DNA from 3 places in the Streptomyces sp. NPDC090741 genome. Region 1 is predicted to be linked to each of the others. Evidence: riboswitches for the same ligand, from Rfam matches in the RefSeq annotation. Region 1 holds a riboswitch; each other region holds the start of a gene.
What was found. A riboswitch is a leader RNA that binds a small molecule or an ion and turns the genes downstream of it on or off. The one in region 1 is predicted to bind cyclic di-AMP.

Region 1 (7,392 bases):
TACGGGGACGGGGACCCGGCGTCGGCGGCCTGCTCGTCGGTGTGGCTCACGATGAAGCGGTTGCCGGTCAGGACCAGGACGGTGACGTGCCGGCGCACCTCGTTGGAGTCGAAGGTCGTCTCCTGGTGGACCAGGTACGACGAGACCGGCTCGCCGCCCACCGCGGCCTCCACGGCCTCGGCCACGAGGGCCGGGTAGTAGCCGCTGCGCTCGATCGCCGTGCGCAGCCCCTGGGTCGTCGTACCGGATTTCGCCATGAGGTCCATCCTAAGGCCCGTACGGGGCACCCCGGGCGCCCAAGGACTCGTCTTCCCGAGGTTGCCGGGCCGGTCAGTAGCTGGGGAGCGTCCGGGGACCGAGATCGGTGCGGGCCGGCGGGTGGGCCACGCGGACGGCGGCGCTGAGCACGGAGAGGCCCTCGGTGGCGACGACGACGGGTTCGAGCGTGACGCCCACCACTTCGGGGTGGTCGTCGACGAGCCGGGACAGCCGCAGCAGGAGCTCTTCGAGAGCGGGGGTGTCGACGGGGTCGCTGCCGCGCCAGCCGAAGAGGAGGGGTGCGGTCCGGATGGACCGGATCAGCCCGGCGGCGTCCCGGTCGGTGGCGGGGACGAGGCGGTGGGCGGTGTCGCCGAGCAGCTCGGAGGCGACGCCGGCGAGCCCGAAGGAGAGGACGGCGCCGGCGGCGGGGTCGATCACGGACCGCACGACGGTGTCGACCCCGCGGGGCACCATGGCCTGGACGACGGGGAGCAGCTCGTCGGGGGTGCCGAGGAGGTCGGTGAGCTCCTCGTACGAGCGGCGCAGGTCGGCCTCGCCTCCGAGGTCGAGGCGTACGCCGCCGAGGTCCGCGCGGTGGCGCAGGTGCGGGGCGGTGGTCTTGAGGGCGACCGGGTAGCCCAGGCTCCGGGCGGCCCGGACCGCGGCGTCGGCGCTGGGCGCCGGCAGGGTGGGGAGCACCCGGATCCCGTAGTCGGCGAGCAGTGCGGCGGCGTCGGGCTCGGTGAGGGTGAGCACGCCGTCGCCCACGTCGGCCAGGAGGCCGGCGAGCCGGGCGGCGGCTGCGGCCTCGTCGATGTCCTCGTACTGGGGGACCTGCCCGGCGTCGGCGTTGGCCCGCCGCCACTGCCCGTACCGGACGGCCTCGGCGACGGCCCGTACGGCCCGCTCGGCGGCCGGATATGCCGGAATCCGTACCTCCGGTCCGACGAATCCGCCCTCGTCCTCGTCCGTGGGGCGGGGGCGCGGGGGCAGCGCCCCCATCGCGGGAGCCGCGCCCAGCCCCGCCGGGGACAGGGCGTCGACGAGCTCGGCCAGTTCCACGTGGACCACCGCCACCGGCTTGCCGGGATGGGCGGCCACCGCGTCCCGCAGGGCCTCGGCCAGGTCGTCCTGCGGCTCCTGCTCGTTCACCCACGGGATCACGGTGACGATCACCGCGTCGTTCTCGGCGGAGCCCAGCGCCGTGCCCAGCGCCGCCCGGAAGTCCACCGGCGTCGCCGCCGTCGTCAGGTCCCGCGGGGCCCCGGGCCGCAGCCCCTGGGCGAGGCAGGCGTCGTACGTGAGGACGCCGAGCGACTCCGAGTTCCCGAGGATCGCCACGCGCGGCCCGGCCGGCAGCGGCTGCGAGGCCAGCAGCAGCCCGACGTCCACCAGCTCCGTCACCGTGTCGACCCGGATCACCCCCGCCTGCCGCAGCAGGGCCGAGACCGTGGCGTCCGGCAGCCTGGTCCCGGGGACCACGTGCCCCGCCGGGGTGTGGCGGCCGCCCCGCGCGACGACCACCGGCTTCACGGCGGCCGTCCGCCGCGCGAGCCGGGTGAACTTCCGCGGGTTGCCGAGGGTTTCGAGGTACATCAGCGCGACGTCGGTGGCCTCGTCCTCGTACCAGTACTGGAGGATGTCGTTCCCCGACACGTCCGCCCGGTTGCCCGCCGAGACGAAGGACGACAGCCCCTCGCCCCGCCGCAGCAGTGCGGAGAGCAGCGAGATGCCGATCGCCCCGGACTGGGTGAACAGCCCGATGCGGCCCCGCATCGGGGCGGGCGCCGGGGTCAGGGAGGCGTTGAGCCCGACCTCCGGGGCGGTGTTGATCACGCCGTACGCGTTCGGACCGATGAGCCGCATCCCGTACGAGCGCACCTGGCGCACCAGTTCGCGCTGCCGGTCGAGCCCGGCCGCGCCGCTCTCCCCGTACCCGGCGGAGAGCACCACGAGCCCCTGCACCCCGTGTTCGCCGCAGGCGGCGACGGCCTCGGGGACCCGCTCGGCGGGGACCGCGATCACCGCGAGGTCGACGGGGGCGTCGACGGCGCCGAGCGCGCGGTAGACCCGTACGCCGTCCAGCAGATCGGTGGTGGCGGCCTCGTTCACGGCGTAGAGGTGGCCGCGGAAGCCGCTGTCGCGCAGGTTGCGCAGGGCCGCCGCGCCGACGCCCCCGCCGGAGCGGCTGACTCCGATGACGGCCACGGAGCGCGGGGTCAGCAGCCGCTGCACGGAGCGGGCCTCGGCGCGCTGCTCGCGGGCGCGCTGCACGGCCAGGGACTCGGCGGTGGGTTCGAGATCGAGGGTGAGGTGGACGGAGCCGTCCTCGAAGCTGCGCTTCTGCTCGTATCCGGCGTCCTTGAACACCTTGATCATCTTGTTGTTGGCGGGCAGCACCTCGGCCGCGAACCGGCGGATGCCCCGCTCGCGGGCGACCGCGCCGATGTGTTCGAGGAGCGCGGAGGCGACCCCGCGGCCCTGGTGGGCGTCCTGGACGAGGAAGGCGACCTCGGCCTCGTCGGCGGGGGCGGAGGCGGGCCGGCCTTCGGGGCCGATCCGGTCGTAGCGGACGGTGCCGATGAACTCCTCGCCGATGGTCGCCGCGAGGCCGACCCGGTCCACGTAGTCGTGGTGGGTGAAGCGGTGCACGTCACGGGCGGAGAGCCGGGGGTAGGGCGCGAAGAAGCGGTAGTACTTCGACTCGTCGGAGACCTGCTCGTAGAAGCTGACCAGCCGGCCCGCGTCCTCCGTGGTGATCGGCCTGATCCGGGCGGTGCCGCCGTCGCGCAGGACGACATCCGCTTCCCAGTGGGCCGGGTACGAGGGGTCCGACGCGGTGGTCATGCGGCGATCTTAAGGCCAGGACTGGCCGAATCGCCCCTGCGCGGCGCACGCGGCAAGCATGGGCAAACCAGTGCAAGCTGGGGTGGGTCGAACGGCGGCGGATTCGGGCCGAAGGTCGGTCGGAGCATGAGGGGCGTCGTGAGAGACTGGTCTAGACAACCGTAAGAACCTGAAGGGCATCACCATGGCAGAGCGCCGCGTCAACGTCGGCTGGGCCGAGGGCCTGCACGCTCGTCCCGCCTCGATCTTCGTCCGCGCGACGACCGCTTCCGGCGTCCCGGTGACCATCGCGAAGGCCGACGGGAACCCCGTCAACGCCGCGTCCATGCTCGCGGTGCTGGGCCTGGGTGCGCAGGGCGGCGAGGAGATCATCCTGGCGTCCGACGCCGAGGGCGCCGAGGTGGCGCTGGACCGCCTCGCGAAGCTGGTCGCCGAGGGCCTCGACGAGCTCCCCGAGACCGTCTGACCCTTCGGGTTCACCCCGAGCACACGAAGAAGCCGCGGCCACCACCGGTAATCCGGTGGCCGCGGCTTCTTCGTTCTGTTCGCTCTGCCGGAGCCGGGCGAGCCTTTTCGGGAATTCACCACATGCGCGCAGGACGAGAGCCTATACCGCGCGAATTCAGCCGCAGCCTTCACTCTTTAATACGCGGCTTTTGTTAATGCGGACCGCTCGCCGTGTTTACGGCATGTTGCGAAGTCCTCACCCGCAGCCGGTGCGCCCCGACCGCGCGGTCCGCGTGGATCGCGGTCAGCGCCCGGGCCCGCTCGGCGTCCCCGCGGGCGACCGCGTCCACGATCGCGCCGTGCTCCGCCCAGGAGTCCACCGGCCGGGCCGGCGCCTCCACGGCGTACATCCAGGCGACCTTGTGCCGCATCTGCGTGAGCAGCACGATCAGCCCCGGGCTGCCGGAGGCCTGGGCGAGGGTCTCGTGGAACCAGCCGCCCAGGGACCGCAGGTCCTCCCCCTGGCCCCGCCTGGCCCGCTCCTGGCCGAGCCTGACCAGCCCGCGCAGCACCTTGAGGTGGCCCTCGGTACGCCGCCGGGCGGCGCGCGCGGCCGCCAGCGGCTCCAGCAGCAGCCGCAGCTCCAGGAGGTCGGCCGCCTCCTGCTCGGTGGGCTCGGCGACGCAGGCGCCCGCGTGCCGCCGGGTGGTGACGAAGCCCTCGGACTCCAGGGTCCGCAGCGCCTCGCGGACGGGGACGCGGGAGACCCCGTACCGGCGGGCCAGCAGTTCCTCCGTCAGCCGGGCGCCGGGCTCGAAGACCCCGGAGACGATGTCTTCGCGGATTGCCGTGCATACCGCGTGCGCAGGAATACGCAAGTCCGGACCTCCGCCTATTTCCGACTGCCGACTGCCGTAAGGGGACTCTATTGCACCGGGCGATAAATTCCGAGCGCGGGCGGGAATGGCAGATATTTACGGCCAACACGAAGGCCCCGGCTCGGAGAGCCGGGGCCTTCGGTGAAGTGCTGCGGGTCAGACGCTGACGCCGTGCTGGCGCAGGTACGCGACCGGGTCGATGTCCGAGCCGTACTGGGCGCCGGTGCGGGCCTCGAAGTGCAGGTGCGGGCCGCTGGAGTTGCCGGTGGAACCCGACAGGCCGATCTGCTGGCCGGCGGTGACCTGGTCGCCGACGGAGACGCTCAGCGAGGACATGTGGCCGTACTGCGTGTACGTGCCGTCGGCGTGCTTGATGACGATGTTGTTGCCGTACGCGCCGCCCCAGCCGGCCTCGACCACGGTGCCGATGCCCACCGCGTGCACCGTGGTGCCGGAGGCCGCGTGGAAGTCGATGCCGGTGTGGCTGCCGGAGGACCACATGCCGCCGCCCGCGTGCCACTGGGTGCTGATGTAGGACTCGTCGACGGGGGCGACGAAGGTGTTGAGGCGCTTGCGCTCCTCCTCGCGGGCGGCACGCTCGGCGGCGTCGCGCTCGGCCTTCGCCTTCTCCTCGGCCTTCTGCTTGGCCTCGGCGGCGCGCGCCTTCGCGTCGGCCTCCGCCTTCGCCTTGAGGGCCGCGGCCTCGGCCGCGTGCTCCTGGGCGTCGGCCTGGGCCTCGATCTGGCCCGGGAGGTCCTCGGCCGTCACGACGGCGTTCAGGCCGGTGTCCTCCATGGAGGGGGCCATGTCCGACGCGGCGAACGCCGGGCCTGCGAGGGAGCCGACGACACCGGTGGTGGCGAGGGCGGCTATGCCGGCGTAACCGGCTGTCTTGCGGCTCAGACGACTGGAACCACGGTGCTTACCGGCGGCACGACTGCCAAACGCCATGAAGGGGCTGATCCTTTCCTTCCTTCTCGCCTACCGGGTTAGCTGACGGGTTCGGAGCAGGAAGGTCTCCTACGGGCCCCCTCTGACGAGGCGGTCCGATTCACCCCAGGGACACATGTGGGTCCCCGGCTCCCCAGGCTCGCGCCTGACGGGGACTCGGCGATCGCTGCCCGGTGCCGCGGATGCGGCGCGTACAACTGACGGACAGCACGGCCGACGCTAGGCGGATCATCAGTCAATCGCCAAACAGACACGCGTTTTTGTTGCATACGCCACACCCCATACGAGCAACCTCTTCACGAAACAGACAAAAGGGGCCCCGGCGGACAAGCCGCCGGAGCCCCTTGGAATGTCCGTCAGTTGGTGACGACGGTGACCTCACCGATCCCGAGCGCCCGCACCGGCTCCTCGATCTGCGCGGCGTCGCCCACCAGGACCGTGACCAGGCGGTCCACCGGGAAGGCGGCCAGGACGGCCGAAGTCGCCTCCACCGTGCCCGTTTGGGCCAGCTGCGCGTACAACTGCGCCTGGTAGTCGTCCGGAAGCTCCTGCTCGACCTGGTCGGCGAGCGTGCCGGCGACGGCCGCGGCCGTCTCGAACTTCAGCGGGGCCACGCCCACCAAGTTCTGCACCGCCACGTCCCGTTCGGCGTCGGTCAGGCCGCCCTCCGCGAGGGTGCGGAGCACCTTCCAGAGGTCGTCGAGCGCCGGGCCGGTGTTGGGGGTGTCCACCGAGCCGCTGATGGCGAGCATCGAGGCGCCCTTGCCGTCGGCCGTGGAGCGCAGCACCTGGCCGAAGGCGCGCACGCCGTACGTGTAGCCCTTCTCCTCGCGCAGCACCTTGTCCAGGCGCGAGGTGAGGGTGCCGCCCAGGCAGTACGTGCCGAGCACCTGCGCCGCCCAGACCCGTTCGTGCCGGTCCGGCCCGATCCGGCCGATGAGCAGCTGCGTCTGGACCGCGCCGGGCCGGTCCACGATGACCACGCGGCCGGTGTCGTCGGCGGTGACCGGCGGGACCGGGAGGGGCTCGGCGGAGTTGCCGGTCCAGGTGCCCAGGGTGTCCCCCAGGACGGCGTCCAGGTCGATCCCGGTCAGGTCGCCGACGACCACCGCGGTGGCGGTGGCGGGGCGTACGTGGGCCTCGTAGAAGGCGCGTACGGCCGCGGAGTCGATCCGGGCGACCGTCTCCTCGGTGCCCTGGCGCGGCCGGGACATCCGCAGGGTCGGCGGGAAGAGCTGCCTGGAGAGCTCCTTGGCGGCCCGGCGCTGCGGGTTGGCCAGCTCGTGCGGGATCTCGTCGAGCCGGTTGCGCACCAGCCGGTCGACCTCGCTTTCGGCGAAGGCGGGTGCGCGCAGCGCCTCGGCGAGCAGGCCCAGCGCCTTGGCCAGCCGGGAGGCCGGGACCTCCAGGGAGACCCGCAGGCCCGGGTGGTCGGCGTGCGCGTCGAGCGTGGCGCCGCAGCGCTCCAGCTCGGCCGCGAACTCCTCGGCGGAGTGCTTGTCGGTGCCCTCGGACAGTGCGCGGGCCATGATGGTCGCCACGCCGTCCAGGCCCTGGGGCTCGGCGTCCAGCGGGGCGGCGAGGTTGACCTCGACGGCGACGACCTGCTGGCCGGGCCGGTGGCAGCGCAGCACGGTCAGGCCGTTGGGCAGCGAGCCGCGCTCGGGGGCCGGGAAGGCCCACGGCCGGGCCTGGCCGGCCTGGGGCTGCGGGTGGAAGGTCATCGTGACGGCTGCGGTGTCGCTCACTGCTCCGCCCCTTCGTTCTCGTCGTTCTCGTCGCTCTCACCGTTCTCGCCGGCTTCTGCCGGGAGCGGCTCGTACACCAGCACCGCGCGGTTGTCGGGGCGCAGTCGGGCCGCGGCCACGGCCTGCACCTCCTCGGCGGTGATGTCGAGGACGCGCCCGACCGCGCTGAGCGCCAGCTGCGGGTCGCCGAACAGGACCGCGAAGCGGCACAGTTCGTCGGCGCGCCCGGCCACCGTGCTCAGCCGGTCCAGCCACTCGCG
Region 2 (7,392 bases), on a different contig from region 1:
TCTGCTCGATGACCGCGAGGACGGCCTTCTCGACACCCTTGCCCATGTAGCGGTTGGGGTCACCGTCGCGGAGCTCAATGGCCTCGAAGGCACCGGTGGAGGCGCCGGACGGAACTGCAGCACGGCCGGTGCTGCCATCGTCGAGGCCCACCTCGACCTCGACCGTGGGGTTGCCTCGGGAGTCCAGGATTTCCCGGGCTACGACGACGTCGATGGACGGCACGAGCATCTCCTTCTGGGATGTGACGCTGGGTGTGCGGTGGCATGTCGGGCCGTGGGACGGCCCCGCCGACTAGAGCCTAACCGGCTCCGGGCACTCGGCCGGCCGACCGCCCGCCTCCTGGGACGAAAAAGGGCCCGAATACCCGCCTTCCGGGACATAGGGCTCTCACTCACCGGCACATCGGAGCAGGCCGGGGCCGGTCATGAGCCGGTCCTGGGCCGGTCCGGGACCCGGGAAACGCCGCCGCCCGGCGCGTGAGGGGAAGACGCGCCGGGCGGTCGGGCTGCCGCGGCGCCGCACGGGCGGCCGCGGTTGTTACTGCAGGATTCAGCTGAGCTTCAGCATCTGACCCGGGAAGATCAGGTCGGCGTCCGAGACGATGTCCTTGTTGAGCTCGAAGAGCTTCTCCCAGCCGCCCTTGACGCCGTTGGCCTCGGCGATGGTGCCCAGGGTGTCGCCGGACTTGACCTCGTACGAGCCGTTGCCGGTCTTCGGCGCCGGGGTCTCGGAGCGCTCGGAGCGGGTGACCGGGGCGGGGGTCTCGCGCTTCGTCTCCTTCTTCGGCTCGGTCTTCTTCGGCTGGGTCTTCTTGGTCTCGGTCTTCGTCTCCGTCTTCTTCGGGGTGTCGGTCGTACCACCACCGGTGTAAGAGGAGTTGGAGAGGCCGACGCCGCAGGACGGCCACGCGCCCTTGCCCTGGCCCTTGAGGACCTTCTCCGCGATGGCTATCTGCTGCGACTTGGAGGCCTGGTTGGCCTGCGCGGCGTACGCCTTGCCGCCGTACGCGGCCCACGTGGAGGACGAGAACTGCAGGCCGCCGTAGTAGCCGTTGCCCGTGTTGATGGACCAGTTGCCGCCGGCCTCGCACTGCGCGACGCGGTCCCACTCGCCGGCGGTGGCGGCGGAGGCCGAGCCGGCCGCCATCAGGGGGGCGGCGACGGCGACACCGGCGACACCGGCGAGCGTGACGATGCGAGCGGCCTTGGAGGCGCGGCGGTGCTTGCCCTTGCCGGAAATCAGCATGGAGTTCTCCTCACCGACGCCTACGAGGTGAGCTGTCGGGTTCGGGCTGATGAGTGCCCGGCCGTGCGACTGGCGCACGACTTAACCCCTAGCCGGTTCCCCGGCCGTCTCTCAACGGCCGCTCCCGGCGCCTACCTTGGTTCCCCCGCTCCTGCCTTCGGCGCTTGACGCGACGACTGTTCCCCCCGTCCGCCGGCAGGATTCGGCGATGCGGTCGAAGGAGCCCGCGGTGGCGGGCGACTCAGAAGGTAGACAGGTCTCTCCCCGATGTTCAACGAGGAACACCGGGGAGAAAGGGCCCCTACTTGCGCCCCCCTCACGGGCGTTTGCGCAGGTGAGGACGGGGTTTGCGGAAGGCTCCAGGCGGGACACGCCAGTTGACCGGAAGAGACACATGTCTCACTTGCAGATAACGGACATTCACCCTTTTCCGGGTGTCCGAAGTGCCGCTATTTCTAGCTTAGATCCAGATTCTGACCGGGCTTGATCAGGTTGGCGTCCTTGCCGATGACCTGCTCGTTGGCCTGGTAGAGCGCGTTCCAGCCGCCCTTGACCCCCTTGGCAGACGCGATGGTGGCCAGACTGTCGCCCGCCTGGACCGTGTACGAGGGGTCCGACGCCGCGTCAGACTTGACGGGCACCTCAAGAGCGGGCGTACCGCGGTGCTTGCCGGTGCCGGAGGGGTCCGGGATGCCGGCCGGGTCGGTGGTGGCGCCCGGGAGGCCCGGGGCCGAGGGGGCGGCAGGGGCGGTCGGGTCGGCCGGGTTGACCGGAGCGGTCGGGTCCGTCGGGCTCCCGGGCGTGGTGGGGCTCCCCGGGGCCGTCGGGTCGGCGGGCGCCGTCGGGGTGCCCGGGGTCGCCGTCGGGTCGCCCGGGAGCACCGGGGCGCTCGGCGAGGTGGACGGCGCGTCCGGGTCGGGCATGACGGGCAGTCCGCTGTTCGGCGCGAGCGGCGCCGGCGGAAGCGTGAAGTCCGGGGCCGGAGCCGGGGTCGGGGCCCCGAAGTCCCGCGCCTTCGCACCGGAGCCGCCGGCCGGGACCGAGTGGTCGGGGCGCGAGGCGCTCGGGGTGATCGGGCCGAGCGTGCCGGGCAGGCCCGGGTCCACGGCCGCCGCGGGGCCCTGCTGGGTCAGTCCGGCCGAGTCCGAGCAGTGCCCGAAGGCCTTGGCGCCCTGGGTGCCCAGCACGCGCTCGGCGACGGCGATCTGCTGTGAGCGGCTCGCGAGGTCGGGGCGCTCGGCGAACTCGAGGCCGCCCGAGGCGCTCCACTGTTCCTGCGTGAACGAAAGTCCGCCGTAGGACCCGCTGCCGGAGTTGGCGCTCCAGGAGCCGCCACTCTCGCACTCGGCGACCTTGTCCCACGTGGAGGTGTCTGCTGCGCTCGCGCCGGTGGCGGCGAACAGCGGCAGGGCCAACGCGGAACCGGTGACCCCGGCGGTGACGACTATCGCGGGTACCTGGCGGGGGCGTCTGTGGCGGCCGTTCCCGGAACGCATGAGCTGCACCTTTCGCATAACGGCTGGGTAACGGCAGAACCTAGCCGTCTTAGCACGCGAGTAACAACTCTTGACGGGGGCTGACTTACGGTCAGGGCGCGTTCAGGGGTTTCGGGGTGTGAACTTGACGGGAAGAGTGCGCAGGCCACGCATGATCAGACCCCCGCGCCAGCGAAGGTCGTTGGGCGGAACAGCGAGTTCCAGATCCGGCAGACGCGTCAGCAAAGTCGCAAGCGCCGTCTGTCCCTCAAGTCGCGCGAGCGGAGCACCCAGGCAGTAGTGGATGCCGTGCCCGTATCCGAGGTGCTGGTTGTCTGTGCGGGAGAGGTCGAGGGTGTCCGGATCGGCGAACCGCTCGGGGTCCCGGTCGGCCGCGGCGAGGACGACGAGCACCGGATCGCCGGCGGCGACGTCCTGGCCGCCGAGGGTCAGCGGCTCGGTGGCGAACCGCCAGGTGGCCAGCTCCACGGGCCCGTCGTAGCGCAGCAGTTCCTCGATGCCGGTCTCCAGCAGGCCGCTCTCGCCGGCGGCGAGGGAGTCCTGGAGGCGGGCGCGCTGACCGGGGTTCATGAAGAGGGAGTGGACGCCGTTGCCGATGAGGTTGACGGTCGTCTCAAATCCGGCGAACAGCAAGATAAAGGCCATCGCCGTGGCCTCGGCCTCGGCCAGGTGATCACCGTGGTCGCTCGCGCGGATCAGGTCCGAAATCAGGTCATTGCCCAGATCATCCCGTTTACGGTGGATGAGTTCACCGAGATAGGTCCGCATCTGCTTCACGGAGCGGGCGACCCCGCCGCGCGGGCCGCCGCCGTGCCGGATCATCATCCCGGCCCAGTCGCGGAAGTCGTCCTGGTCCTCGCGCGGTACGCCGAGCATCTCGCAGATGGCGTAGATGGGGAGCGGGAAGGCGAACTCGTGGATGAGGTCCGCTTCCCCCCTGCTCGCGAACTGCTCGATGAGGTGGTCGGTCAGCTCCTGCACCCGCGGGGTGAACTCGGCCACCCTGCGCGGGGTGAACGCCTTCGACACCAGCCGCCGCAGCCGTGTGTGGTCCGGCGGGTCGATGTTGAGCAGGTGCGTCATCAGCTCCGCCTTGCGCTCCCCCGGGATCCCGGTCTTGCCCTTGGCGTGCGCCGGCTCCGCGTGGTGTGCCGGGTTCTTGCTGAGCCGCTGGTCGGCGAGGGCCTGGCGGGCGTCGGCGTACCGGGTGACCAGCCAGGCCTCGACCCCGCTCGGGAGCTTGGTGCGGTGCACCGGGGAGTGCTCGCGCAGCCAGGCGTACGCCGGGTACGGATCGGTCGCGAACTCCCAGTCGAACAGGGTCGGACCCTGGGGAGGAGTGCTGTCTTCGGGGGCTGCGGAGGCTGCGGAGGTCGGCTCATGCACCCGCTGACCGTATCCCGCGGGCCCGCCGCCATCCCATATGGGTGGTTCGCCGCGGCTGTCCGTAGATCCGCCATCGCTTGACCTCCCGTTCCCCGGCGTTCCTACTTTCGGTTTTGTGGATGTGAGGATCTTGAAGAGCAGCTTCGCGGTGGTGGAGAGAAGGGCCGAGCACGCGGTCAAGTACTTCTACTCCCACCTCTTCTGGCACAACCCCGGGATCCGTGAGCTCTTCCCGGCCTCCGCCGAGGACATGGAACGCCAGCGCGACCGGATCTTCGCCGCGCTGACCCACGTGATCGCCCACCTCGACGACGACAGCCTGCTCCCCTATCTCCACGACCTCGGCCGCGACCACCGCAAGTTCCTCGCCGGCCCCGAGCACTACGCGGCCCTCGGCGCCAGCCTGCTCGCCGCGCTCGCCCGGACCTGTGGCGAGTCCTGGACGCCGACCGTGGAGAAGGCCTGGTCCGAGGCGTACCAGGTGATCGCCGACGCCATGATGGCCGGGGCCGCCGCGAGCGAGGACCCGCCGTGGTGGGAGGCCGAGATCGTGCGCCACCTCCAGTACGGGCAGGACATAGGGGTACTGACCCTGCGCCCGCACGCCCCCTTCCCCCACCTCCCCGGCCAGTACGCGAGCGTGAGCAGCGAACGGATCCCGAGGACCTGGCGCACGTACTCCATCGGAAACGCCCCGCGCCCGGACGGCACCCTCGACCTGCACGTCAGCCGTATCGAGGACGGCCGGCTCAGCAGCGCCCTGGTCCGCGAGGCCCGGCCCGGCGAGATGCTGCGGCTCGGCGCGGCCGGCGGGCAGCTGACGCTGCGCCGCGCCGACCGGCCGGTCAGCCTGATCGCCGCGGGCACCGGCTGGGCGCCGATCCGGGCCATGGTGGAGGAGCTCGCCGGGCAGCCTCCCGATCAGGACGTACGGCTCTTCGTCGTCGCCCGGGACGCCGCGTACCTGTACGACCGCCCGCTGATCGACGAGTACGCCGCCGCCTTCGGCTGGCTCGGCGTCACCTACATCACGCCCGCCCCCGGGCAGCACCGCAACCAGGCCACCGGGCGGCTGGCGACCGCGCTCGGCCACCGGGCCATGTGGCCCGAGCAGGACGTCTACCTCAGCGGGCCGGCGCCGTTCGTCGAGCAGACCGTGCACGTGCTGAAGGAGCTCGGCGCCCCGCCGGGCCGGATCTTCCACGACACCGTGCCCGCCGCCGGCACCGGCCACGGTCCGGGCGGCCGGCCCCTGGGCTTCGGCGAGTGGTTCCTCGGCCGCCCCGAGCCGCACTGGCACAACCCGTCGGGCCGCGCCCCCCGGTAGTCCCGCCGCGGGTTACGCGCCGACGCCCTCGGCGGCCCGGATCGCGTCCCGGTAGGTGCGGGCCGCCGCGCGCAGCGCGGTCTCGGGGTCGATGCCCGCCGCCTCGGCGCGCGCGGCCAGTTCCAGCAGCTCGTACCCGATGCCCTCGCCGCGGGGCAGTTCCACGGCCAGGCCGCCCGCGCGGACCCGGCCGGCGAGCTTGGCCGCGAGCGCGAGTCCGGGCTGGCCCAGCGGGATCCCGTCGGTGACCGACTCCCGCTGCTTCTCGACCGCCTTGGTGCGCTGCCAGTGCGCGCTGACGTCCTCCGGGGTCTGCGCGTCCGCGTCCCCGAAGACGTGCGGGTGCCGGTGGATCAGCTTCTCGACGAGGCCGCCGGCCACGTCGTCGATGGAGAACGGCTCGTCGGGATGCTCCTCGGCGATCCGTGCGTGGAAGACCACCTGCAGCAGTACGTCGCCGAGCTCCTCGCGCAGCGCCTCCCGGTCCCCGTCCTCGATGGCCTCGACGAGTTCGTACGCCTCCTCCGTGGCGTACTTGACCAGCGCCTCGTGGGTCTGGCGCGAGGTCCAGGGACATTCGCGGCGGACCCGGTCCATCACCTGCACGAGGTCGAGCAGGCGGGCGCCGGGCAGGTCGTACGAGCCGGGCAGCAGTTCGAGGTCGGGCATGTCGACGCGGCCGGAGCCGGCCAGCCGGGCCAGTCCGTCGGTGAGCCGCCGGTCGCCTTCGCCGGACGGGATCACCACGACCGTGCGGCCGCCGGCACAGGCCTCGACCAGTGCGTGCGCGTCCGGGGCCTCGTGCGCGACCTCGACGCCCGCCTCGCGCAGGTACGGCAGCTGCGGGTGGCCCGGGTCGGCGCACAGCACCCGGTCCGCGGCGCGCAGGGTCTGCCAGGCCGGCCAGGACAGCAGGCCGGGGGCGACCCGGTGGCTCGCGGTCAGCAGGACGATCCGGCCGGCGGCCGTGGCGTCGGCGGGTCCGGCCGGGGCGGGCACGGCGGGGGCGGGTTCGGCGGAGTGGTCGGTCACCCTCCGAACCTACCTCCGCACGGGCGGCTCAGGCTCCGGCGGGGGCCTGCTCGGGCCGGGTGCGCTGGACGATCCAGGGGGTGTCCTGGTCGCCGAGCACGATCTGCTGCGCGTCCCAGACGCCGTAGCGCGGGTTCACCTCGATGTGCAGGGTCTTCGCGGCGGACGCGAGCTTCCCGACGGCCTTGTCCTGGCTGCCGTAGTGGTCGAAGAGCTTGTCGCGCAGCAGCTTGAAGCGGGCGTCGGCGTCGAGCTGCCCGGGCGCCAGCTGGGCCTGCTCCAGGGCCGCCGCGGCCAGCTTCTCCGTTCCGCCCGCCTTCTCCAGCTGGGCCTTGCGGAAGTCCTGGACCTCCTTCTCGCCGACGCTCACGCCCGCGTCCTCGGCGGCGCGCTCCAGCACGACGGTCTGGATCATCTTGTTGAGCTTGACGCGCTCCAGGCCGGGCGAGGACTGGATCAGCTGGGCGGCGGTGGACCCGGCTTCGTTCTGCGCCGCGCGGACATCGTTCACCTGGGCCTGGAGCGCGGAGGTGGTGATGCGTTCGCCGCCGACGACGGCCGCGGTGCCGGGCCGGGCCTGGCCCGAACAGGCGGTCAGCAGGGGGGCCGCCACGAGCAGGGCGGCGGAGACGGAGAGCGCAGTGCGACGGTGCAAAGGAGCCTCCAGGGCCGGGAGATTGTGCGTCGGTGCACAAGGGCCGTGCGGTGATCGATGGTATGCAGTCGAGCCGATCCGAGCCACTGCTTCGACCAACGATTCCCGGGGTGTTGGGGTACGCGTCTGTTGATGTCACCGTCATTCCGTGTCCACCCTGTGGTCGACCGGCGGTGCCAAGGTCGGCCCACCATGTCGACACCGCACCGCTCGCCGCGCCGCCTGAGCCTGCGCGGCTCGGCCCTCGCCG
Region 3 (7,392 bases), on a different contig from region 1:
AGCCCGAGGGCCTGGTCCGGGCCCCGACCGGGTTCTGGAAGACGCCGTCGGCGAAGTTCGGCGAGCGCCGGATCCGCTCCAGGCGGGCGCCGGACGGATCCGCGCCGAAGGCTTCGGGCCTCAGGGCGCGCAGCCGAGGACGCAGGGGACGGGAGCCGGTCAAAGCGCCTCCTGGGAGGGTGGGGCGGATGGTTGTGAGGCCGTACGGAATACCGGTCTACCACCATGCCAACGCGCACCGGTCCCGAAGGATTCCGCCGCGCGCCTGCGTTCTCGCGCCCTCCCCCTTCCCTCCACTCCCGTCCCTTCCCCTCCTCCGTCCCCTTCCCCCTCGCGTCCGCCCCGCCGCCCCGCCGCCCTACAACGGCAGCAGGTCCGGACGCTTCGCCTCCACGTGGTCCCCGGAGGACTCCCCGCGCAGCCGCCGCCCGATCCAGGGCACCAGGTACTCGCGTGCCCACTGGATGTTGTCCCGGGTCACGTCCACCGAGCCGCGCGGCTGCTGCGGCGGCCACGGCTGGTCGGGATCGGCCGGCACCTCCAGCCCCAGCACCTGGGCGGCGCGCAGCGCGACCCGGGTGTGTCCCTCGGGCGACAGGTGCAGCCGGTCGTCGTCCCAAGCCCGCCGGTCCTGTACGGACTTCAGCGACCAGAGGTCGAGCACCGGGCAGTCGTAGCGGTCGGCGATGGCGCGCACGTGCGCGCTGTACGTCGCCACCTTGCCCCGGAGGTGCTTGAGGACCGGAACGCCGCGGGTGTCGAAGCCCGTGGTGATCATGACCTGCCCGACGGCTCCGGTGAGGTCGGCGACCGCCGCCTCGAACCGCTCCGCCACGTCGTCCGGGTCACTGCCGGGCCGGATGATGTCGTTGCCGCCCGCGCAGAAGCTCACCAGGTCGGGTGCGAGCTCCTTGGCCCTTGGGACCTGTTCGGCCACGATCTGGTCGAGGAGGCGCCCCCGCACGGCCAGGTTCGCGTACCGGAATTCGTTTTCCTCGCGCTGATCGGCCAGGAGTACGGCCAGCCGGTCCGCCCAGCCGAGAAAGGTCTCCCCGGGCCCCGGGTCCCCCACACCCTCGGTGAAGCTGTCCCCGATCGCCGCGTACGAGCCGATGGTCTTGAGTGTCGTCTTCGTCGCTGCCACGAGGACACATCTTTCACCCCGGCACGTGACCTACGCCACCGTAGGCAGGGGTTGACGGACCGTGATCTATACCACCCGGTCGGTACGGAATAACAGCGCGTGAGGCCGGAACCCCCCTCGGGTCCCGGCCTCACGTGTCCGGCTGCCTCTCCGACGGCGGGAGCCGTCAGATGCTCACACCCTTCGAGCGGAGGTAGGCCAGCGGGTCGATGTCCGAGCCGTAGGACGGCCCGGTGCGGATCTCGAAGTGCAGGTGCGGGCCGGTCGAGTTGCCGGTGGAGCCGGAGAGGCCGATGGTCTGGCCGCCGGTGACGCTCTGGCCGACCGAGACGGAGAGCTGGGACAGGTGGCCGTACTGGGAGTACTTGCCGTCCGTGTGCCGGATGACGACCTCGTTGCCGTACGCGCCGCCCCAGCCGGCGGAGACGACGGTGCCCGCGCCGACGGCGCGGACGGTGGTGCCGGAGCTCGCGATGAAGTCGACACCGGTGTGGTAGCCGCTGGACCACATGGCGCCGGGGGTCTTGTACTGGGTGGATATCCCGCCACCGCCGACGGGGGCGACGAAGCCGGCGGCGCTGACCGCACCGGCGGCGGACTTGGCGGCGGTGCTCTTCTTGGCGGGCGCGGCGGCGGGGGCCGGCGCGGCGTCCGCGGAGCCCTTGGCATCCGCGGAGCCCTTGGAGTCCGGGGCCGCGTCCGCACCCGAGTCCGAGGACTTCTTCGCCGGGGCCGGGGCCGGGGCCGCCTTCTCCGCGGGAGCCGGGGCCGCCTCGCCCTTCGCGCCGAGGGTCAGGGTCAGCCTCAACCCGGGGTGGATCAGCGAGGGGTCGGCGCCGACGGCCTCGCGGTTGTCGGCGTACAGCCGCTGCCAGCCGCCCGAGAGGTGGCGGTCCTGGGCGATCTTGGAGAGGTAGTCACCCGGCACGACCGTGTAGACGGCCGAAGCGGCCGGCGAGCCCTGCTCGGCGGCGGCGGGCGCGGCCTGGAGCGCCGCCGGAAGCCGCGGTGCCTGCACGGGAGCCGCTGCGGGTGCGGCGGCCGGGGCGCCCGCCGCGTGGGCGCCGGCGGCGCCCAGCAGCGGCAGCGCGAGGGCCGCACCGCCGGTGCCCGCGACGGCGAAGCCGCGCGCCATGGAACGGGACTTGGGACGTCGGTGCTTACCCTTTGCAGGCATGGCGAATTCCTCTCCGTCGCCTGCGAGGTGAGCTGTCGGGTTCGGACTGGAGATGTCCGGCCGTACATGAACAGAACATGAACGGCTTCACCCCGAGCTGCTCCGATACGAATGATCGGGAACAGCGGCCTACCTGGTTCCCCCGCTCCTGCCGCGCGCGTGAATAGTCGGGTGCGGTTTCCGGACGGCGGCAGGATTCGGCGGTCCATCCGGATCGATCGCGAAGGTAATCGAGTTGAGCCGCACCGAACAAGCCACGAATTTCCTGACGGATTCACAGAAGCCCGAATCCGCCGGAATTCCGGTCACCCTCCGTCAATTCCCCGGCGCCAACAACCGCCCCGGCCGGGGCGTTCCGCTTCGACGATCAGGCACTCACGGTCACCGTATGATCTGGCTCACGGGGCCGCGCCCGATCTCGCCTCCGGTTATGGCAAGTTGGCCCCAAGTAGTGTAATTCGGACAGATCGCGACGATGCGGAGGAGTTCCCGTGACCCAGCAGATACCCCGGCCCCCGCGGACGGAGCCCGTACCGGAGCCCGAGCTCGCGGAAGTGCGCAACTTCCGTGACGTGGGCGGCCTCCCGACCACCGACGGGCGGAGGGTCAAGCCGGGAAAACTATTCCGTAGCGGACATCTGGCACATGCCACCGAAACCGATACAGAATTCCTCACATCGCTCGGCCTGCACACCGTCTTCGACTTCCGCAACGCCGCCGACCACGCCCTGGAGGGGCCCGACGTCGAGCTCCCCGGAGTACGGAACGTCAACATCCCGCTGTCGGATCCGGCCGACGGCAAGGAGTTCTGGAAGATGGTCCGCGACGGCGGCGTCGAACAGCTCCGCGGACTCCTCGGCGAGGGGAAGGCCGCCGAGCGGATGGCCAACTCGTACCGCGCGATGATCGAGAACCGCACCGCCGAGCACAGCCGGGTCGTGCACGCCCTCGCCGAAGACAGCGTTCCGGCGCTCATGCACTGCGCGGCCGGCAAGGACCGGGCCGGCCTGTCGATCGCCGTCACCCTGCTCGCGCTGGGCGTCGAGCGCGAGGCGATCGTGGCGGACTACCTGGAGTCCAACGCCCCGCACCGCCGCTACCGGGTGCGCCGCGGCAGCGAAGCGCCCGAGGCCCGCTCCCCCGAGGTGATGGAGCTGCTCTCGCCGCTCTTCGACGCCCGCGCCGAGTACCTGACGGCCGCCTTCGACGCCATCGACGGGCACTGGGGCGGGGTCGACCGGTACCTCGACGAGGGCCTCGGACTCACGCCCGAGACCCTCGGCCGGCTGCGGGACCGGCTGCTCGACTGAGCCGGCCCCCTCGAAGGGGAGCGGGCCGTCAGCCGCCGCCGACGGCCTGCTTCACCAGCGTCCTGCCGAAGTCCCACATCAGGGCGCCCCCGCCGTGCGCCTCGTCCATGACCTCGCGGAAGGCCCCGACGAACCGGTCGACGTCCCCCTCGTCCACGATCAGCGGCGGGATGAGCTTGATGACCTCCAGATGGTCGCCCGACACCTGTGTCAGGATCCGGTGCTTCTGCAGCAGCGGCACCACCACCATCTGCGCGAAGAGCCCCTTGCGGGCCGCCTGGAGCATGGCCCACCGGCTGCGCAGCCCGAGCGAGGACGGCCGCCCGAACTCGATTCCGATCATCAGGCCGCGCCCGCGCACCTCGTGGAGCAGCTCGTACTCGTCCACGAGCGCGGCGAGCCGCCCGCGCAGCAGGTCGCCCATCGCGCGCGCGTTCGCGACCACCGACTCGTCCTCCATGACGGAGAGCACCGCCAGCCCGGCCGCCATCGCCTGCGCGTTGGAGCCGAAGCTGGCGGAGTGCACCAGCACCCGGTCCATGGACGAGTAGACGCGTTTGAAGATCCAGTCCTTGCCCAGGGTCGCGCCCACCGGCACGTAGCCGCCCGAAAGGGCCTTGGCCACGCACACCAGGTCCGGCTCCACGCCCGGCTCGTGCTGGTACGCGTAGAAATCGCCGGTCCGGCCGAGGCCCGTCTGCACCTCGTCCGCGATCAGCAGGGCCTTGTGCCGGTGCAGCAGCTCCTGCGCCGCGCGCAGGAATCCGGGCGGGGCCGCGAGCACGCCCTTGCCCTGGATCGGCTCGACGACGAAGGCGGCGACGTCGCCCCGCTTCAGCTCCCGCTCCAGGGCGGCCAGGTCCCCGAGGGGGATCTTCGTATCGGGCAGCAGCGGCGCGAAGCCGTCCCGGAAGCCGCCCTCCCCGTTGACCGACAGCGAGCCCGTGGTCAGCCCGTGGAAGGCGTGGTCGCAGTAGAGGACCCTCGTCCGCCCCGTCGCGTACCGGGCGAACTTGAGGGCCGTCTCCACCGCCTCGGTGCCGCTGTTGCCGAAGAAGACCCGGTCCAGGTGCGGGCTGTACGAGAGCAGCTTCTCCGCCAGCAGCCCGGGCAGCGGCTGGCAGTCGAAGCGGGTCAGATCGGCCAGCTGCGCGTCCAGGACGTCGTGCAGGGCCCGGCGGACCACCGGGTGGTGCCGGCCCAGGCCCATCACGCCGAACCCGGCCAGCATGTCCAGGTAGTCGTTGCCCTCGGCGTCCCAGAAGTGCGCGCCCTCGGCCCGGACGTAGACCTTGTCGAAGCCGATCGTGTGCAGCATCCGGGGCAGCTGGTGGTTGAGGTGGCGCGCGTGGAGCTCGTACCGTTCCCCGCCCCGCTCGTCCAGCAGGGCGGGGAGGTCGAAGCCGGTCACGGCTTCTCCCGGTTCCCCGAGACCGTCTCGCGGGCGGCGCGCAGGGATTCCTTGAGGGAGCCCATGGTGGCGAGGACGGCGGTGGGCTCGTAGCCGCAGTGCGCCATGCAGTTCGCGCAGCGCGGGTCCTTTCCGCGCCCGTACTTGCTCCAGTCGGTTTCCTCGATCAGTTCCCGGTAGGTGGGCACGTACCCGTCGCTCATCAGATAGCAGGGGCGCTGCCAGCCGAAGAGGGAGTAATTCGGAATGGCCCAGGCGGTGCAGGGGAAATCCACCTTGCCCTCCAGGAAGTCCAGGAACAGCGGGGAGTGGTTGAGCCGCCAGCGCCGCCGGTTTCCGCCCGCGAACGCCTTCTTGAAGAGTTCCCGGGTCTGCTCGACCCCCAGGAAGTGCTCCTGGTCGGGGGCCTTTTCGTAGGCGTAGGCGGGCGAGATCATCATTTCGTCGACCTTGAGGTCGTCATTGAGGTAGTTGAGCACCTCGATGATCGTCTGCGGGGTGTCGGTGTTGAAGAAGGTGGAGTTGGTGGTGACCCGGAACCCGCGCTTCTTCGCCTCCTTGATGGCGGCGACCGCCTCGTCGAAGACGCCTTCCTTGGCCACGGACTCGTCGTGGCGTTCGCGCAGTCCGTCGATGTGCACCGCGAAGGCGAAGTACGGGGACGGGGTGAACTTCTCGATCTTCTTGCGCAGCAGCATCGCGTTGGTGCACAGGAACACGTACTTCCGCTTTGCCACCAACTGCCGGACGATCTCGTCGATCTGCGGGTGCATCAGGGGCTCTCCGCCCGCGATGGACACCATCGGCGCGCCGGACTCCAGGACGGCGCCGACCGCCTGGGCCACCGGCATGCGCTGCTTGAGCACGCCCGCCGGGTGCTGGATCTTCCCACACCCCTCGCACGCCAGATTGCAGGCGTAGAGCGGTTCCAGCTCGACGATCAGCGGGAACTTCTCACGCTTGCGGAGCTTCTGTTCGAGAAGATACGTCCCGACCCTGATGGACTGTCGCAGCGGCATGGCCATCTGGCTCACCTCCTGGGGAGCAGCAAAGAACGGTGCCAGTCATAAAACGCGGGCAGTACGACACGCAATACGCGGAAGGCCGATATTCCACCGCGGAACGTGCCGATGCGGACGAGCTCATGCTCCGGAGCGTCCACGATCACCCGGACGGCCGCAACCGGACGGTTCCAGCCATCCGCGGCGGCCCGGGTGGCCGTCCACAGGGTGGCCGCGGACTCCATGTCGACCGCGATGGCGCCGGTGGCGCGCAGCTCGGCGCGCTCCTGGCCGCGGACGACATGGTCGGATCCGGTCAGTGCGCCGGTGTGCACGGTCCGGCCCGGAGCGGCCCGGGCCAGTGCCTCGGCGAGCAGGGCGGTGCCAGCGCACGCGACGTTGCCCCGCGGATCCCGGGTCTCCTCGGCGACGACCAGGTCGCCGGGGCTCATACCGGGGACCAGCCCGGCGCAGAACCCGGTGGCGAGGACGGGGGCCCGGCGCAGCCCGCGCTCGGCGAGCGCCCGGCCGACGGCCCGCTCGGCGGCGCGCGGGCCCATGCCCGTACGGAGCACGGCGTAGCCCGGTTCGGGTCGGGCGGCGCCGCGGCCTCCGCCACTGCGCAGGGCCGCCTGCTCGATGCGCAGCGCGCAGGCGACCAGCAGCGGTGCGGGCGGCTCGGACGGTACGGGGCCGCCGGCCCGGGCGGCGCCGGCCATCAGGCCTCCCCGGGCGCGAAGGGGTCCCCGTACAGATAGCGGCCGAGCGCGGTGAGCGGGAACACCTGCCGGTACAGGTGGTAGTTGATGGAGAAGTCCCACGGGAACCCGGTGCCGGTGAAGTACGGCTCGTCCCAGGAGCCGTCCCCGCGCTGCGTCTCCACCAGGTAGGCGATGCCGCGCTCGACGGCCTTGCCGTCCCGCTCCCCCGCCGACAGCAGGGCCATCAGCGCCCACGCCGTCTGAGAGGGGGTCGAGGCCCCCTTCCCGGCCCACTCCGGGTCCTTGTAGGAGCGCTGGTCCTCGCCCCACCCGCCGTCCTCGTTCTGTACGGATTCCAGCCAGCGCACGGCCCGCCTGATCGCGGGATGCGCCGGAGCCAGACCCGCGGCGGTCAGGGCCGGGACCACCGACCCGGTCCCGTACACGTAGTTGGTGCCCCAGCGGCCGAACCAGGCGCCGGTGGGCTCCTGTTCGGCGAGCAGCCAGGCGATGCCGCGCCGGGTCCGCGGGTCGGCGGCCTTGCCCTCGACGGCGAGCATCTCCACCACGTGGGCGGTGACGTCGGCCGACGGCGGGTCGATGACCTCACCGAAGTCGCAGAACGGCAGCCGGTTCGGGAAGGGGCTG

Region 2: another riboswitch for cyclic di-AMP. It lies ahead of ACIQU4_RS12510 (transglycosylase family protein); the one in region 1 lies ahead of ACIQU4_RS33660 (M23 family metallopeptidase).
Region 3: another riboswitch for cyclic di-AMP. It lies ahead of ACIQU4_RS10770 (peptidoglycan DD-metalloendopeptidase family protein); the one in region 1 lies ahead of ACIQU4_RS33660 (M23 family metallopeptidase).

What each region holds. Positions count from the first base shown of each region.
Region 1 is NZ_JBIVXF010000016.1:154,744-162,135, reverse strand. Features, by position in the region: gene ACIQU4_RS33680 (DUF5998 family protein) at 1-257, opposite strand, end outside; gene ACIQU4_RS33675 (GNAT family N-acetyltransferase) at 331-3,108, opposite strand; gene ACIQU4_RS33670 (HPr family phosphocarrier protein) at 3,293-3,574, shown strand; gene ACIQU4_RS33665 (GntR family transcriptional regulator) at 3,768-4,433, opposite strand; gene ACIQU4_RS33660 (M23 family metallopeptidase) at 4,590-5,384, opposite strand; cyclic di-AMP (ydaO/yuaA leader) riboswitch at 5,397-5,556, opposite strand; gene ACIQU4_RS33655 (M16 family metallopeptidase) at 5,741-7,108, opposite strand; gene ACIQU4_RS33650 (M16 family metallopeptidase) at 7,129-7,392, opposite strand, start outside.
Region 2 is NZ_JBIVXF010000004.1:83,801-91,192, forward strand. Features, by position in the region: gene eno (phosphopyruvate hydratase) at 1-229, opposite strand, end outside; gene ACIQU4_RS12510 (transglycosylase family protein) at 551-1,246, opposite strand; cyclic di-AMP (ydaO/yuaA leader) riboswitch at 1,249-1,419, opposite strand; gene ACIQU4_RS12515 (transglycosylase family protein) at 1,702-2,742, opposite strand; gene ACIQU4_RS12520 (cytochrome P450) at 2,845-4,128, opposite strand; gene ACIQU4_RS12525 (globin domain-containing protein) at 4,250-5,455, shown strand; gene ACIQU4_RS12530 (nucleoside triphosphate pyrophosphohydrolase) at 5,468-6,454, opposite strand; gene ACIQU4_RS12535 (SurA N-terminal domain-containing protein) at 6,516-7,142, opposite strand; gene ACIQU4_RS12540 (YfhO family protein) at 7,335-7,392, shown strand, end outside.
Region 3 is NZ_JBIVXF010000003.1:254,090-261,481, reverse strand. Features, by position in the region: gene ACIQU4_RS10780 (MBL fold metallo-hydrolase) at 1-163, opposite strand, end outside; gene ACIQU4_RS10775 (SGNH/GDSL hydrolase family protein) at 359-1,144, opposite strand; gene ACIQU4_RS10770 (peptidoglycan DD-metalloendopeptidase family protein) at 1,311-2,321, opposite strand; cyclic di-AMP (ydaO/yuaA leader) riboswitch at 2,326-2,534, opposite strand; gene ACIQU4_RS10765 (tyrosine-protein phosphatase) at 2,813-3,631, shown strand; gene ACIQU4_RS10760 (aspartate aminotransferase family protein) at 3,660-5,042, opposite strand; gene hpnH (adenosyl-hopene transferase HpnH) at 5,039-6,067, opposite strand; gene ACIQU4_RS10750 (1-hydroxy-2-methyl-2-butenyl 4-diphosphate reductase) at 6,073-6,762, opposite strand; gene shc (squalene--hopene cyclase) at 6,762-7,392, opposite strand, start outside.